4 regions of the Lactiplantibacillus paraplantarum genome follow, and region 1 is predicted to be linked to each of the others. Evidence: predicted binding sites of a transcription regulator. Region 1 holds the regulator's gene; each other region holds the start of a gene.
What was found. Region 1 encodes Rex, which represses fermentation and respiration genes when NADH is low (regulators of the CRP and FNR family bind a similar motif). Its sites were predicted from a motif close to TTGTGAANTANTTCACAA; they were not measured.
Positions count from the first base shown of each region.

Region 2: the regulator Rex is predicted to act here: its motif matches at 1,661-1,678, upstream of LP667_RS15035 (shikimate dehydrogenase).
Region 3: the regulator Rex is predicted to act here: its motif matches at 2,422-2,439, upstream of pplA (extracellular electron transfer flavoprotein PplA).
Region 4: the regulator Rex is predicted to act here: its motif matches at 1,996-2,013, upstream of LP667_RS03550 (nitronate monooxygenase).

Region 1 covers NZ_CP032744.1:584,617-588,839, forward strand. Annotated here, with positions in the region: gene LP667_RS02795 (ABC-F family ATP-binding cassette domain-containing protein) at 1-1,671, opposite strand, end outside; gene LP667_RS02800 (redox-sensing transcriptional repressor Rex) at 1,839-2,516, shown strand; gene LP667_RS02805 (CPBP family intramembrane glutamic endopeptidase) at 2,656-3,300, opposite strand; gene groES (co-chaperone GroES) at 3,493-3,777, shown strand; gene groL (chaperonin GroEL) at 3,833-4,223, shown strand, end outside.
Region 2 covers NZ_CP032744.1:3,070,441-3,074,663, forward strand. Annotated here, with positions in the region: gene aroD (type I 3-dehydroquinate dehydratase) at 1-719, opposite strand, end outside; gene LP667_RS15035 (shikimate dehydrogenase) at 743-1,627, opposite strand; gene LP667_RS15040 (LysR family transcriptional regulator) at 1,766-2,695, shown strand; gene LP667_RS15045 (MFS transporter) at 2,729-3,982, opposite strand; gene aroE (shikimate dehydrogenase) at 3,984-4,223, opposite strand, start outside.
Region 3 covers NZ_CP032744.1:872,447-876,669, forward strand. Annotated here, with positions in the region: gene LP667_RS04210 (NusG domain II-containing protein) at 1-173, opposite strand, end outside; gene LP667_RS04215 (FAD-dependent oxidoreductase) at 267-2,177, opposite strand; gene pplA (extracellular electron transfer flavoprotein PplA) at 2,461-3,387, shown strand; gene LP667_RS04225 (FAD:protein FMN transferase) at 3,587-4,223, shown strand, end outside.
Region 4 covers NZ_CP032744.1:746,951-751,173, reverse strand. Annotated here, with positions in the region: gene coaA (type I pantothenate kinase) at 1-678, opposite strand, end outside; gene LP667_RS03550 (nitronate monooxygenase) at 848-1,777, opposite strand; gene helD (RNA polymerase recycling motor HelD) at 2,062-4,223, opposite strand, start outside.

The DNA.
Region 1 (4,223 bases):
AGCGCTGGCAGTTTCTTCAGCGGCCTGACTAGCAGCGGCTGCTGCGATTTCAGCCTGCTCCTGCTTTTTATCAATATAATAATCGTAGTCGCCCAAGAAGAGTTCAGTTCCTTCTGGTGAGACTTCTACGACACTGGTAGCAACTTGATTAATAAAATAACGGTCATGTGAAACAAAGAGTAGGGTGCCATCGAAATCGTTGAGGGCCACTTCTAACACTTCACGACTGTCAATATCTAAATGGTTCGTCGGTTCATCAAGAATTAAGAAGTTGTCGTTTTGCATGGCGAGTTTAGTCAATAGTAACCGGGCCCGTTCGCCACCAGATAGTGCGTGAACGGGTTTATCAACGTCTTCTCCAGTAAAGAGAAAGCTTCCTAGGATAGTCCGGATATCTTTTTCGGGCGTGGTTGGATGTTCATCCCATAGCTCACCCAATACCGTTTTCTTATCATTAAGGTTGCGTTGCTCTTGGTCATAATAACCAGTGACGACGCCAGTGCCAAACACGGCCTGACCTTTAATGAATGGAATTTGGCCCAAAATACTCTTGAGGAAGGTTGATTTGCCAATCCCGTTCGGACCGACGATGGCAATCGCTTCATGTTTTTTGACGCTGAGATTATCTGGTTCTGACAGGATCCGACCATCATAACCCACGGCAGCGTCTTTGACGGTCAAAACGATGTTGCCACTTTGTTTGGCGGCGTGAAAGCCAAAGTGGGCCGTTTTCTCATCATTGTCAGGGCGATCAAGTCGGTCCATCTTAGCGAGTTGTTTGCGTCGGGCCTGGGCGCGTTTTGTCGTGGAAGCCCGCACAATATTACGGTTAACGAAGTCTTCAAGCTTACTAATCTCGGCTTGTTGTTTTTCGTAGTGTTTCCACTGAGCTTGAATACGTGCCGCTTTTTCTTGAACAAACTGATCGTAGTTGCCGGTATAATGGACCATTTCATGGTGCGACAGGTCATAAACTTCATTAACGACTCGGTCTAGGAAGTAACGGTCATGGCTGACAATAAGCAATGCGCCTGTATACGACTGTAAATAACTTTCTAGCCAAGTTAAAGTCTCAACATCCAAGTGGTTAGTTGGTTCGTCAAGAATAAGTAAATCGCGTTTTTCAAGTAATAATTTGGCGAGTGCTAGCTGCGTCTTTTGCCCACCTGATAGTTCAGTGACTGATTTATCATAGACATCGGCGTCGAATTGAAATCCGTGTAAAACACCCCGGATTTCAGCTTGGTACCCGTAACCGTTTTTCTGCTGAAATTCTGTTTGAATTTGGTCATAAGTTTTTAAAGTTTGTTGGTAGGCCTGTTCATCGTTCATGATAGCCGGATCACTGAGTTGATTTTCGAGTTGATGCATTCGGGTTTCAATTGCATGCAACTCGGCGAAGACGCTACTCATCTCTTCCCAGATTGTATTATGACTGTCTAGGCCTTGGTCCTGGGCCAAGTAACCAATTGTCAGTCCCTTGCGCATCGAAATCTGGCCTTCGTCAGGCACAGTCTCACCAGCAATCATTTTAAGTAAGGTTGATTTGCCGGCGCCATTGCGACCAACGAGGGCCACACGGGCGTGCTCTTGAATGTCCATTTGTACGTTATCGAACAAGACATCGGCACCAAAACGCCGCATAACCTGCTGTACTTGTAGTAAAATCACGCTTTATTAAGCTCCTTTCACATTTGATTCGTGACATAATTGTAGCATATTGCAACGGTTTGCCCAATTATTTGGAATAATAAGTAATTATTATTTCACAAAGTCGTAGGTTATGCTAGAATAGTGTCAGCAAATTCACAAACTTTTATATAGGAGGACGCGTCCGAATGGCAGAAACAAAAATTCCACGGGCAACGGCAAAACGGTTACCGATTTATTACCGCTACTTGAATATTTTACTAGATGCAGATAAGAAGCGGGTATCATCAACCGAGTTGTCCGAGGCGGTTAAAGTAGATTCAGCAACGATTCGGCGAGACTTTTCGTATTTTGGGGCGCTCGGTAAACGAGGGTATGGATACGATGTTGAAACGTTGCTTGCATTTTTTAAAAAGATTTTGAACCAAGACACCTTAACGAACGTTGCCTTGATTGGGGTCGGAAATTTAGGTCACGCCTTATTAAACTTCAATTTTCACAAAAATAGTAATGTCCGAATTTCAGCAGCCTTTGATGTTAACGAGGCGATTGCCAATACGGTTCAAAGCGGGGTGCCAGTGTACCCAATGACTGAGTTGAAGAAGCAATTGATCGAACAACAGATTGAAATTGCAATTTTGACAGTCCCAACGACGGTCGTTCAGGAAATTACGGATGATTTGGTTGATGCTAACGTGAAGGGAATCATGAACTTCACGCCGTTACGAATTTCGGTTCCAGAAACAGTCCGGGTTCAAAACGTTGACTTGACCAATGAATTGCAAACATTGATCTACTTTATTGAGCATTATGGGCAGCAATTGGGCGAAACCGGTCATGACGATCAGAATGAGACGCAAGACTAAGTCACTGTCTTAGTTTAGATATTATATAGTAAAAGAAGGTGCCCCGGGACTGGTTCCCAGAGCACCTTTTTGTGTCAGCTTTTTACTTAAAAACAAGGGTTTAATGACGGCTTCAGCTATTGAGAGCTGCTAGTTTGGATTAATGCAGTAATCCAAACAGTGTTGGTAATACGACCGATGCATTCATTAAGATGTGGGCGGTCATAGAAGTTTGAATACGACCAGTATGTTGGTATAGCCAACAGAATAAGAGGCCGATAAATGCGTATAGAATAAAGTGACCATCCGCGTGTGCGAAGCTAAATAGGACGCTCGCAATTAAGGCTGCTCCAATCTTACCAGTGACTGCGCTAAGATTACCGAAGATAACTTTGCGAAAGACGATTTCTTCCATGATTGGGGCCCCGATAATGATTGCTAGGAAAAAGGCCGGGTATTGCTGGCCAACTGTCAAGAGCGTAGTGGTGTTAGTTGAGGCGGTTGACTGGCCTAATAATGCAGTGATTTTTAGAATAATTAATTGGCCGACGATGACGAGCACGAGTCCGATCAATCCCCAAAGAATGGTTTTGCTCCAATTGCTGGGATGCTTTTCAATCACATTTTTAGCCTTCATTCGGCTAGCTAACCAAATGAGCAGGACAGCACCGACCAAGTAATCAACTGTTTGAATGACGAATACTTGAGAACCAAGTTGATGAAAAGCGGTAACTAAAACGCTTGGTAGTGCGTAAATAATAAAGTAAATAATGAGAATAAAGATTGATTGGCGGCGATTGACCATCAACTCACGTCCTTTTAAAAGTTAAATTTAAGTTGCGTAGCGGTAACTGTAATTTTCATTATAGTCGATTTGACATTCTTTGACTAATAATTGACAAATTACTTGCAATCTTGAATTAAAATGATATAGTTGACAATGTAATTAGCACTTGGAACTACGGAGTGCTAAAAAAGAATAAATGGAGGGATTCACGTGTTAAAACCATTAGGAGATCGCGTTATCTTGCAACAACAAGAAGAAGAAGAACAAACAATTGGTGGGATTGTCATTGCCAATAACGCCAAGGAAAAGCCCCAAAGCGGGAAGGTTGTTGCCGTCAATGACGGTCGTGTTTTAGATAACGGGACAAAAGTTGACCCCAGCGTGAAGGTCGGCGATCAAGTATTATTCGATAAGTATGCCGGTACCGAAGTCAAGTATCAAGGTGCTAAGTACTTGGTATTGCACGAAAAAGATATCGTTGCAATCGAAGACTAATCCATTTAAATTGCGCAACTTAAAATAAATTAAATTCATGAGGTGAATAGAGATAATGGCTAAAGAATTAAAGTTCTCTGAAGATGCACGCTCAGCGATGCTAAAAGGTGTCGATCAATTAGCTGACACAGTTAAGTCAACGTTAGGGCCTAAGGGTCGCAACGTCGTTTTGGAACAATCATATGGTTCACCAACAATTACTAATGATGGTGTAACGATTGCTAAAGCAATTGAATTGGACGATCATTTCGAAAACATGGGTGCCAAGTTAGTTTCTGAAGTTGCTTCAAAGACTAATGACATTGCTGGTGATGGGACGACGACTGCAACGGTCTTAACGCAATCAATCGTTAATGAAGGTATGAAGAACGTTACCGCCGGTGCTAACCCTGTTGGCATTCGTCGTGGGATTGAAGAAGCCACTAAGACGGCGGTTGACTCATTAC
Region 2 (4,223 bases), 650 kb from region 1:
TCAAGTGCAATTTGCCCAGGTGCCGAAGCCGCCCCGACCGTTGCAAATGATAAACAAGAGCCGAACACTTCACCAGCAAGCCGTGACACTTTTCCTAAGTCACCCATCGACATTGTGATTACTGGCTGTGGTAGTGTTTGGCGTGCAATATTAGTCGCTGTCAGTAACGTTAAGACATCCTCCACCGATTGTGGCATCACAGCCATCTTAGCAACGTCAGCACCATAATCGACCATACTAGTCAGTCGCTTAACGATCTCAGCAACCGCCGGCGTTTTATCAAAATCATGATTACTCATGATCACAACTACTTGATGCTCATGAGCTGCTGCAACAATTTGCTTAACAGCTTGTTCGTCATGGTAACGTTCAACATCTAATGCATCCGTGAACCCACCATCTAAGACCGTCTCACATAGTTTAAAATATTCAGCATCTGATAATGCTAATTCGCCGCCCTCACCTTTAGTTCGAAAGGTGGTTAATAAGGCAATATCACCTAAAGCCTGGCGAAGTTGCTGACCGGCTGACTTCAACTGTTCAGGATTAGTTACATCCTTGAAGAAATCAATTCGCCATTCAACGACATCTGGCTGTGCAGCTAAGATCGGTGTCGTCGCTGCTAAAATATCATTAATCGTCGTTCCTGTAATAGGCACTGCCAACTTAGGCCGACCGCTACCAAGTTCAATGTTTCGTAGCTTTATCACTGGTTGCATCTTAACTTGCCTCCTGTCATCAATTATTTGTCCTGATCATCACTAAACAGAATCTGATGAATATAATCAACTGGCATATCTTCACCAGTCCACAGCTTAAAGGCTGCTGCACCTTGTTCAAGCATCATACCTAAACCATTATAAACATGCTTCAACCCTGCTTGACGAGCCACCTTCATTAATTTAGTTGTTCGTGGTGCATATACTGTATCAAAGACAATTTGGTCTGAGCTGAACCAACTAGGATCGTCCACAAGCGTCTTATCCTCAAGTGGCTTCATTCCGACACCCGTCGAATCAGTATAAATATAAGAGCTTTGGATTTCCCGTTTAAAATCATCACGATCTTCTAATGAGTGTAAAGTGGCGTGACAGTCCGTCTGCTCATTAATTAGTTTAACGTTCCGTTCGGCATTTGCCCATGTTGCATCGTGCATATTAAAAATAGATATTTCTTTGACACCATCCAACGCAGCCTGAACTGCAATCGCAGTCCCGGCACCACCAGCACCAGCTAGCGTCATTTTATGTCCACGAATATCCAAGCCTTCATCCGCGAGCGCTTTCATAAATCCGATGCCATCAGTTGTATAACCTGTTAAAACACCATCATCATTAACAATTGTATTAACCGCACCCACCATTTTGGCTGCTGGATCAAGTTTATCAAGCAATGGGATCACTTTTTGCTTGTTTGGCATTGAAATATTGGAGCCACGCATATCAAGTGTTCTGATTGACTCAATTGCGCTTGGCAGCGTTTCATTCGTCACTTCAAATGCTAAGTAAGCGTAATTCAGTCCTAATTTAGCAAAAGCATTGTTATGCATAGTTGGGGACATTGAATGACGAATTGGATACGCCATTAAACCAATCAATAAAGTATGCCCATCAATTCGTTCTGCCATCAAAAACCACTCCTAAATATTATTTTTATCTGTTTGTTACTCAATTCACTTGTTATGTTAGCAAATTAGTTTAATATAATAAATATAGATGAGTTGTTTAAATCATCAAAGTTATCTATGAGTAAAGGAGCATTCCTCATGAATTTAAGACATTTAGTTTTTTTCAAAGAGCTAGCTCGAACACAACATATGGCAAAGGCTGCCGAAAACTTAGGTATCTCACAGCCTTCGTTGAGTTATGCCATCAAAAAGCTCGAACACGAATTGGGGGTTCCACTTTTTGAAGCAGATGGCCGTAATATCAAGTTAACATCAATTGGCGGTGTTTATTTGAAATACGTCACTGCTACTTTAAATGATTTATCACAAGGCAACGAACTCGTCAAACAACTTATGGATCCAGATACCGGGCACGTTAAATTAGGATTTACCTACACCCTTGGACAGCAACTAGTTCCCGAATTACTGTCCCACTTTAAGAATCAAACTGAAAACCAAGCAATTACTTTTGAACTTGGTCAGGGAAATTCTGGCGTACTCCTGCAAGCACTAGCCGATGAAAAATACGACATCGTGCTAGCTTCTAACGTCGATAAACTAGGTGAGCAACTAACTGCTCATCTCTTTGACTTTATCCCGCTAGTTCAACAAGAAATCGTTGCGGTTGTTCCAAATGATCACCCCATGGTACAAAAGAATCCGCTACACGTTGAAGACCTAGCACCCTATCCAATGATCTTATTTTCACAGAACAGCGGCTTACGACCATTAATCGACCAAATCTTGTCAGCAGCCCACGTTCAGCCCAAGGTAGCTTATGAAGTGGAAGAGGATCATACTATGGCTGGATTTGTTCGTTACAATATGGGTGTCGCGTTAATGCCCTACCTACCACTTTTAAATCCCGAGCGTGTTCAAATCAAACACTTAGCTGATCAGCCATTACAACATCAAATTTACTTAGTCGTTCGTCGCAGTGGTTTTATTACACCTGCTGTTCATCGTTTCCAAGAATTTATCCGCAGTTACTGTTGGCAACATTACACTAATCAAGAACGATCAATCTAAAAATTGCGCCTTTATTGAAGGCGCAATTTTTAATTAACTTTCAACACCGGAAGCAGCCGACGTATGTGTTGACCGACCACCATGTTTCACAATCAATGCTAAACCAACCCCAATTAAAGTAATCACAATGTTCATTAGAATTATCATCCGTGGCGCATCAGCACCGGTAACTTTCGTCAGGTATGCAGCAGCCGATAATACGGCATAATTAGCAACACTTGAGGCAATCATTACAAGCGATGTCACTAAGCCTTTGCTATCTGGAAAGAAACCAATAGTCGTGGAAGTTGCTAACTGTAGCACACCACCAGCGGCAGCGTAACCAATAACAAAACTACCGATGTAGAGAATAACTGGGCTATTAATGAAATAGCACAACAACAACATCACAATTGAAATACTTGGATATAAGACTAATACAGTCGTCTCTTTTAGGCCCATATGAATAAATTGCGCCGTCAACAAGACCGCTACCGTTGCACCAACTGCATAAAACGATTGTAAGATGCTGGGATCTTTGATACCGTAACTCGTGCCCAATTCTTGATTACAATTTAGCCAAATCATAAATGTGGCTGAACTAGTAAAACCGATTAAGATTGACGCAATTGAGGCCGGTGTAAAACGATGCTTTGGCTTGTCAGTAGTCGCTTTAGCCTCAACAGTTGCTTTATCCTGCTTAGGAAATGGCAGAAACAAAACTAAGATTGCATCGGCAATCATTAAAATACCACATCCAATAAAAATAACCTGATATGACATTTGAGCGCTGGCAACTAAACCAATAACAAATGGTAGTACAAACTGGGCCACCGTGATTGCAAATTTCGTAAACAAATTGGCAATTGAGGCTGATTTAGGAAAAATTTCCATCACACTCGGTGACACGCAAGTATCCAAAAATGAATTTGCAATCCCGTTAACAATACCAATTGCATACGCCCACCACATACTGTGAACACTGATCATGCCAAAGAAGAATGCGGCATATAACGCAATTCCAATAAAGCCACTAATGCGGCGCCCAATTCTATCAGATACCGGTCCGGCAAATGGATACGCAATCAATCGTCCCAACCCGTATGCAGCAATGACAGAAACCACCATACTAACATCAATCGTTCCATTAGCTAGCGTCGATGCACCCCAGGCTTTGGCAAACTCAGTCTTGTATTGCCCCATTATGGAAGAAGCAATTCCTAAAATAAAATAGGCAAAATATAATGCTAGCGCTGTTACATAATATTTTCGATTTGAATTTGTATTACTTGTTGTGTTACTTGTCATCTTAACGTCCCCCATCATCTGAGAAGAAGCGTTGTGTTACTTCCTCAACGGGCATCTCCTGGCCCGTATACAGTTTAAACGCTGCGGCACCTTGCCAAACCAGCATCCCCTTACCGCCAATCGTTTTACTTCCATGTTCAGCTGCATCTGATAACATCTTAGTAGTAGCAGGGTTATAAACAGTATCTGTCACAACTAAATCAGAACGAAAAACGGTCATATCCTTAATATTAGTTTGTTC
Region 3 (4,223 bases), 290 kb from region 1:
TTTCGCTTGGCCACGAGTGCCGCGTGCTCTGCTTGTTGCTTTTGTTGGTATGAAAAAATCGCTAGCGGGGTGAACGATAAAATAATTAGCGCAACAATAATAATAATATCAAACGGCTTGATCATATCCCCATAACGTTTGAATGTCCGGATCATTGTCCGTAATTTACGCATCGCTAACCCTCCAATTCAGTGGCATAAAAAATGGTTCAAGGGAAAAAGCCACCCTCGAACCATCGGGAAACTATTTAATTAATTATAACGCATCTAGCGGGTTTTAACAGCATCGTAATGTGAACGAACGTTGCCATACCACCAGTGTCCGAGGTGTTTCTGCATCCACGGAACGACCCAGTAATCTAATCCAAATGTCCGGCCAGAGCCGTTCATCAAGGCTAAAGCAACGAAGACCATCCAAATGTTGACCCAGTAGAACATTCCTGATAAGCAGAAGACGACAACTAAACCAATAGTGACGGCATTTGCAAACCAAGTAAAGAGTCCGAAGAAGATACAAAGGGCGATAATGATTTCGACACAAGTCATAAACTTCTGGAAGAAGAGTGCCATTTGCATGTTCGGAACAAAGAACTTCGTGATTGATTCGAACCAATGCGGCATTTTGTCAAAGACCATCAGTGGTTCTTTACCGTACATGTATGAAAGACTGAAAACGCCCTTAGCTGCCTTAGCAGTTGACGTTGCGGCTTCAGAGGCCCCGCTAGTAGCAGCTGCCTTGGTTGCTTGGGAAGCGCCACTAGTAGCTGCTACGGTAATCCAATCGAATGGTAAGCGTAACTTATCAGTAAACCACGATTCGGAACCCTGAACTTTAGTCCAACAATCCCATAACCACATAGCACCGTAGAAGAACCGCAGTGGAACACTCCAGAGCACGTTACCGGCCCGAGAGACCCAGCCGCGGAAGACGTTCCGGTTGTTGCGGGTCCGGAAGAATTCGTGCATGAAGTACTGGAATAAATAGTAGCCTGAGAAAATCTGAACGTAGTATAGCCAGTTGATAGCGTGTTTTAAGAGCACTGCAATAAAACCAGAAACGTTCCACTTGTCTAAGACTTGTGCTACGGCATACTTAGAACCAATCGAATCAACGGATGCTTGGTAAGCACCTTTGAATGGCTTGATCGTGACGTCTGTCTGATCAACGTTCTTAATGATGCCTTCAACCGCTTTAGCAGCTGTTTCTTCAGCGCCTTGAACGATTTGTGGAACTGGCCGTGGTTGGTCGGGTTCTTGGTAACTAGTTGAATCACCGGCTAAGAAGATGTTGTCGCTGTCCTTAGCTTGCATGAATTCGTTAGCTAACAAACGCCCACCGCGAGGGTTCGTTTCGATACCGAACTTTTTAACGATACTGTTAGCCCGTACTCCGGCTGTCCAAATTAACGTGTAGGTTGGAATTGGATCCTTACCCTTTAAGTTAACATGGTCTTCAAAGACTTCAGTAATCATGGAGTTAGTCATGATATTAACACCATGTTTTTCCATGTATTTAGCAGCTTTACCAGCTTGCGTCCGGTTGAGCATGTTAATGATGGTTGGTGCGGCTTCTACTAATTGTAACGTGATTTCGCTAGGATCGAGTTTGTTATCCCGCGCCAAGACGTCACGATATTCAATTAATTCACCAATCAATTCAGAGCCGGTAAAACCAGAACCGCAGACGGTGAAAGTTAACATCGCCTTGCGTTTGGCAGGGTCGAGCTCAGCCGCCCCGCGCCGAATAATTGCAGATAAATGAGCTCGTAAGGCCATGGCTTGTTCGAAGGACCACAATTCAAAACCGTGTTCCTTAACACCTGGTGTGCCGAAATCGTTAGATTCACCACCCAAGCTAATGAGGAGTTGATCATATTGATAACTCCCGTGTTCAGTTGTAACTGTTTGTGACTTTTTGTCGATGCCTGTTACGGTATCCGTAACGAGGCGAACGTTTTTCCGTCGTGCGAACAACCGTTGCAAATCATATTGAATATGCTCAGGTTCAACCCGTTCCGTGGCAACTTCATGTAATTCAGTCATATACGTGAAGTATGAATGCCGGTCGATCAACGTAATCTCAACGTCCGCATTTTTCTTAAAATGCTTAGACAGTTTTTTGGTTGCGTAGACGCCAGCAAACCCCGCACCGACAACGACAATATTTTTCTTTGCCATTGCGTAACAACTCCCTTGAATAAATAGTGTAAAAAGATAATTCCACTAACAATTATAACGATAATGTAAGCGGTTGTCTATGAATTATTGTGAAGAATGCATAAACTATCACATTATATGGGCCACGAAAATAGTGGGAGCATGGTTTGAACGTGAAGCGTTGCCAATAGTGCCATTATTAGGGTGAAATATTATTTTTTTAATGAATTAGGATTGACTATTGTGACGTTAAACGTTAAGATTAATGTGAATTTTCATACAAAAAGGTTAGGAGTGGGATATCATGAAATTCAAATCAGTTATTACAGGTGCTTCAGTTGTGGCTATTTCAGCTTTAGCTTTGGCAGGTTGTGGCAGTAGTTCTTCAAGTTCTAGTTCAAGCTCTTCAAAGAAGAGTTCATCTTCAAGCTCATCAGCTAAGACAACTAAGGTTGCTAAATTAACTGCTGGTAGCAAAATGAAAGCGGGTACTTATAACCTCGAAGAAGAAAATTATTCACATGGTTACCGGACTAAGATGAGCATTACCGTTAATAACAACGGTAAAATCACTAAGTCTAATTATGATCAAGTGAACAAGAACGGTAAGTCTAAGACCGATGATACTTCATATAACAAACAAATGAAGAAGATTGCCGGAACGAATCCTAAGACTTACATGCCTAAGTTGAACAAGACTTTGACGGGTTCTGCCGCGACTGGTAACGTTGGTTCAATTGACGTTGTGACTGGTGCCACTGAATCATCAAAGACATTCCAAAACTATACCCAGCAATTAGTTCAAGCTGCTCAAGCGGGTAACAAGTCTACGATCAAGATTGACAACGGTGCCAAGATGAAAGACGGTACTTACAAGTTGAACGAAAAGAATTACTCACATGGGTACAAAGTCACCTTCGCAATTACGGTTAAGGATAACAAGATTACGAAGTCTGAATACAACCAAGTTAACAAGAATGGCAAGTCCAAGGTTGACGATGCCGCTTACAACAAGCAAATGAAGAAAGTTGCTAAGACCAACCCTAAGACTTATCAACCAGCTTTGAACAAGTCATTGGTTAAGAGCAGTGACCCAACTAAGGTTGACGTTGTGACTGGTGCCACTGAATCTTCTAACACCTTCATCATGTATGCGGAACAATTGCAAAATGCTGCACAAAAGGGCGACACGAATACGATTACCGTTGACAACATGATTTTCTCTGAATAAGCAATTTAATTATTAAATTTTTCTGAGGCCTGAGGCGCATGCTGAGGGCCTTTTGTTTTTTATTGAAGCTGAATCAGTAGGTATGAAAATTAAGCTTCTTTCGGTAGTGTAAAGTGGTGGTTGGCCAATCGGGATCACCGAATGATGCCAAACTTTGGTATAATGACGATTGAAATTATAAATAGGGGAAGTATTAGGAATGAAGCTAAAAAAATGGATTCAAATTGGGCTAATTATGGCAATGATTGTGCCATTGACGGCGTGTAGCACTAGTACGAGCAACAAAGATGCGGCTAGTAGTCGCCCTAAGCCAACTAAGGTTGTAAAGACACCAATTGAGGATACGCAGTTCATGATGGGAACCGTGGTAACGCTGCGGATTTATAATAAGGGCAAAGATAAGGTGCTAGCCGGGGCGTTCAAGTTATTAAAATCGGAAGCTAAAAAGATCACGGTCAACCAAAAAGGCTCTGAAATCGATAAAATCAATGCGGCAGCTGGGAAAAATCCGGTCAAGGTTAGTAAAGATATCTATCCGATGATCAAAGCGGCCTACTACTATAGTAAGAATTCAGACGAATCTTTTGATTTAGCAATTGGACCGATTACATCACTGTGGCACATTGGTTTTTCGGATGCCAAAGTGCCAACTCAGCAAGAAATTGATCAAAATGTTAAATTGGTTGATTATAAGAAAGTTAAGTTAAATGATAAAAAGCGAACCGTCTATCTTGAAGAAAAGGGCATGCAATTGGATCTTGGTGGGATTGCCAAAGGATACATGACCGATCAAGTGAAGACTTATTTATTGGATCATGGGGTTTCAACGGCCATTA
Region 4 (4,223 bases), 160 kb from region 1:
GTCAGCATCCGCATCCACATACACTGAAAAGTCAGTAAAATCACTAATATAAATCGCTTGATTACTAGGTAGCTGCAGCACATTAATACCTTCGATAATTAAAATATCGGGATGTGTGATTACGTCAAAACGATTCGGTACAATATCATAGGTTTGATGTGAATACACCGGCGCTTTCGCCAAAGGCTTACCACTCTTCACATCATTTAAAAATTGGATTAGCCGCGTCATATCATAACTTTCTGGAAAGCCCTTGCGTTCCATCAGCTGCATCTTTTTAAGCTCAGCATTGGGATATAAGAAACCATCCGTCGTAATCAGCTGGGTTCGCCGATCCGGATATAAATATTTAAATAATATTTCTAATAGCCGAGCCGTCGTCGTTTTACCGACCGCCACACTTCCAGACACGCCAATGATAAACGGTGATTGGCGATTCTGCCGATGTAAAAAGACGGACTCCGTTTCCCGCCACGATAAATAATGCTCATACTTGGCCTGCAATAAATGCGCGAATGGCATATAAATATCCCGGACATCATCCAAACTAATCCGGTCATTAAACGCCTTGATTTCGTGTAAGTTGTCTGCGGTCAACGGTACTTGGTGTTGATTGTTACGGTAAAATTGCTTCCACTGTTCTCGCGAAAAGCGATAGTAGTTCATCTGATCTTCCATAATTTCTGTCTGCCACCATTACTAAATTAATGGGTTGATTATAACATGAAACCCTTATCAAACGCTGATTAAAATTGAAATAAAGTGACCATCTAATTTGAAAACCATTAGTAAAAGATCGCTCGATACTAGATCATAATTGCCTAGTGCCGAGCGATCTTAATGTTCATCATTCAATTTTTAACTGTGTCACGACTTCCTGAGCCTGACTAAACAAATCAGTAATGATTTCCTTAACCGGCCGAATAGTTGTCATCATTCCAGCCACTTCGCCGGCCATTGGGGTGCCATGTTCCATATCGCCATCTTCAACAGCTTTCGCAAATGAACCGTCCGCTAACGCGTGCAATTCTGCTACCGGCGCGTTAGTTTGCTCCAATTGCAAGTATTGCGTTAGCATCGGGTTAGTTAACGCACGGACGGGATCACGCTGGCTGCGACCAGTCACAATCGTATCCGTATCACTGGCTGCCAGTACCCGTTGCTTATAACTAGCGGGAACCGGACATTCTTCAGCGGTCAAGAAGATCGTACCACATTGCACACCCTGCGCGCCCAGTGCAAACATCGCCGCGATTGAACGACCATCACCGACACCACCGGCACCAATCACTGGAATATCAACGGCATCCACGACTTGTGGCAATAACGCCATTGTCGACGTTTGACCGATATGTCCACCTGATTCTTGACCTTCCGCAACCACCGCATCCGCACCGGCTGCCACCATCTTGTGAGCATGGTGGACCGAAGCAATCACCGGAATCACTTTAATACCAGCCGCATGTAACGGTGGAATATATGAAGTCGGGTTACCCGCACCGGTCGTGACGACCTTAACGCCTTCATCAATGATGACCTGTGCCAGTTCAGGGCAATTCTTCATCTGTAACATTAAATTGATACCAAATGGCTTATCTGTCAGCTGACGAGTTGCCCGAATCTCGGTCCGCAATTGATCAGCGGTTAGGCCTGCAGAACCAAGAACACCGAGACCACCAGCCTCCGAAACTGCTCCAACTAATTCATGAGTAGCAATCCGCATCATCGCACCAGAAAAAATGGGATATTGAATGCCTAACATTTCAGTAATTGACATAGTCACGTCCTCCTCAAATTACTAACAATTCTTTCTGTTTAATTGTTAGCATCTTCACGATATTGTAGTCGCAGTCGGCACTAAACCATTTCGATCATCAACCGATTCGTCTACTTGATGAACTAATTTTAACGCTTATCTACTGATGATGACAGCGTTTTCTTTTATATTTCGACACAATCTGATAATTGTTTTAATACTCATTACCATTGATTGCCTTAAGATTTTATTCACAAAAAGCACCACCTCACTAACTGGAGGCGGTGCTTTCATCATATTGCTAATTAAACTTTTGCTTCATTCAACGTATACAAACTGTGGTCCACACGCGTCAATAATGGTGATAACTTACCAACTGCGACCACCGTTAACTCGTGCATCGCCCGTGAACAAATCGTGTATAGTAACTGCCGTTCATCTTCACGCTGATAATTTTCCTGATTACCATTCCACACGATCACCGCGTCAAATTCCAATCCCTTGGCCAAGAACGACGGCACGACGATGACGCCAGGAGCTAACCGTTGATTTTCTGTTTGGATCAACGTGACCTTCTCACCTCGCGCCTTCAACGCTTCAGTCAAGGCCTTACATTCAGCCAAAGATTTTCCGATAATTGCCGTTGTATCCCGTTCAGAATCATTCATCGCTAATTGATCGACCACTTGATCAACACCCGCTTCAAAATCAGCTGTCACAACCACGTTTGGCAAGTCCCCTTGGCGGTCAAAGGCGGTCACGGCTTCACCATTCACCAAAATTTCTTTAGTAAAATCGGTAATTTGCTGGGTCGAGCGGTAAGACTTGGTCAACTGTACGACCCGCGTCTTTTCTGGGTTAAATAGCGTGGCCAATTCATTAATTAACGAATGACTATTTTCTTTTGTAAAGATGGCCTGATTTAAATCTCCCAACATCGTAAAGCGCGCTTTTGGAAAACTAAACTTCAGGAACGCTAGCTGAAAGGCGTTGTAATCTTGAATCTCATCCAGAAAGACAAACCGAATGTCGCGTTGTCCATGTTTCCCCGTCATCAAATCATGCAGATACATATAGGCCGAAACGGTCGTTAAAGAAATATGCCGGTCCTTAATTTCAGCCAGCTTACGTTCAACCGTAGCATCCCAGTCAGCCGTGGAAATTCCGTAATCTGCCAGCTTAATAATCTTCGGCACTTCACGTAGGAAATGCGCGTACTGCATATTGATACTCAAGAAACGATTGCGGACAATTTGTGTCCGGGCCTTGCCAAGCCGTTGCATCACAATCTTACGCGCTAGAAACTTAAATTCTTTATCGCCATTCTTAAACTCCCGCGGCTGATTGCCATACAATTGATTGATTTCTTCGCGCGATAAGTCTTGGACCGCTTCTTCAACCCATTTAGAACGCATCTCCGATTCAACCTTGCGATTCAAAATCTTGATTAATTCTTCCTTAGTTGCTGACAAACGGTTCGCTAAGTGGTAGTTCTCATTGAAAGAATAGTAGATTGACTTAATCTTTTCCCGGGAAATAATCACTTCATCATTCAACGTCACATTGCGGAACCGCATGTCGGCTTGTTCCAAATGCCGGCCATACGTGGTAACCGCGTTGAAAAAGGCTAAGCTACCTTCCAACTTAGTAATCTTCGCCATTTGCGGTGTGTTTTCAGTTTCAAATCGTTGCTGTAACGTCTCGACCTGCATATGGGGTAGCCGGTATGAGGCATATTGGAAATAAGTCATTTGGACCATGTTTTGCTCACCCAATTCTGGCAAAACCTGGTTAATATAGTCATTAAATAACTGGTTAGGTGAAAATAAGATAACTTGGCCAGCCGTCAAATTACCCCGGTAACGATACAACAAGTAGGCGACACGTTGCAGCACTGACGACGTCTTTCCAGAGCCAGCCGCCCCTTGCACGAACAAGAGGTCGGAACTCGTATCACGAATAATCGTATTTTGTTCCTTTTGAATTGTTGTGACGATGCTCTTCATCTTCACGTCAGACTTTTCGTCCAACACTTCGAGTAACATCGAATCGCCCACAGCTTCATCAGTATCGTAGACAGTCACAACTTGACCATCTTCCACCATCAGTTGGCGTTTCAACTTCACGTTAACGGTCTGCTCACCATCTGGAGTCTGGTAAGTCACGTGACCCAAACCACCGTCGTAATAAATACTGGAAATTGGGGCCCGCCAATCATAAATCAAAAAGTGATCCGGTGTATCGGAAAACGAACTTAGCCCAATATAAATGGTTTCGGGCTTCGGTTCACCGTTCTCATGAAAATCAAGTCGCGCAAAATAAGTGTTCTTTTCCAACTTTTTCAAGGTCGACAACTGTTTAGTCGCATGTTTCCAACTATTTTGCCGCTCATCCATCATTTGCTGTTGCTGGCGCACGGACAGTCCAGTCTCCATCATGCCTTCGTAACTATCCGTTTTAATATTGA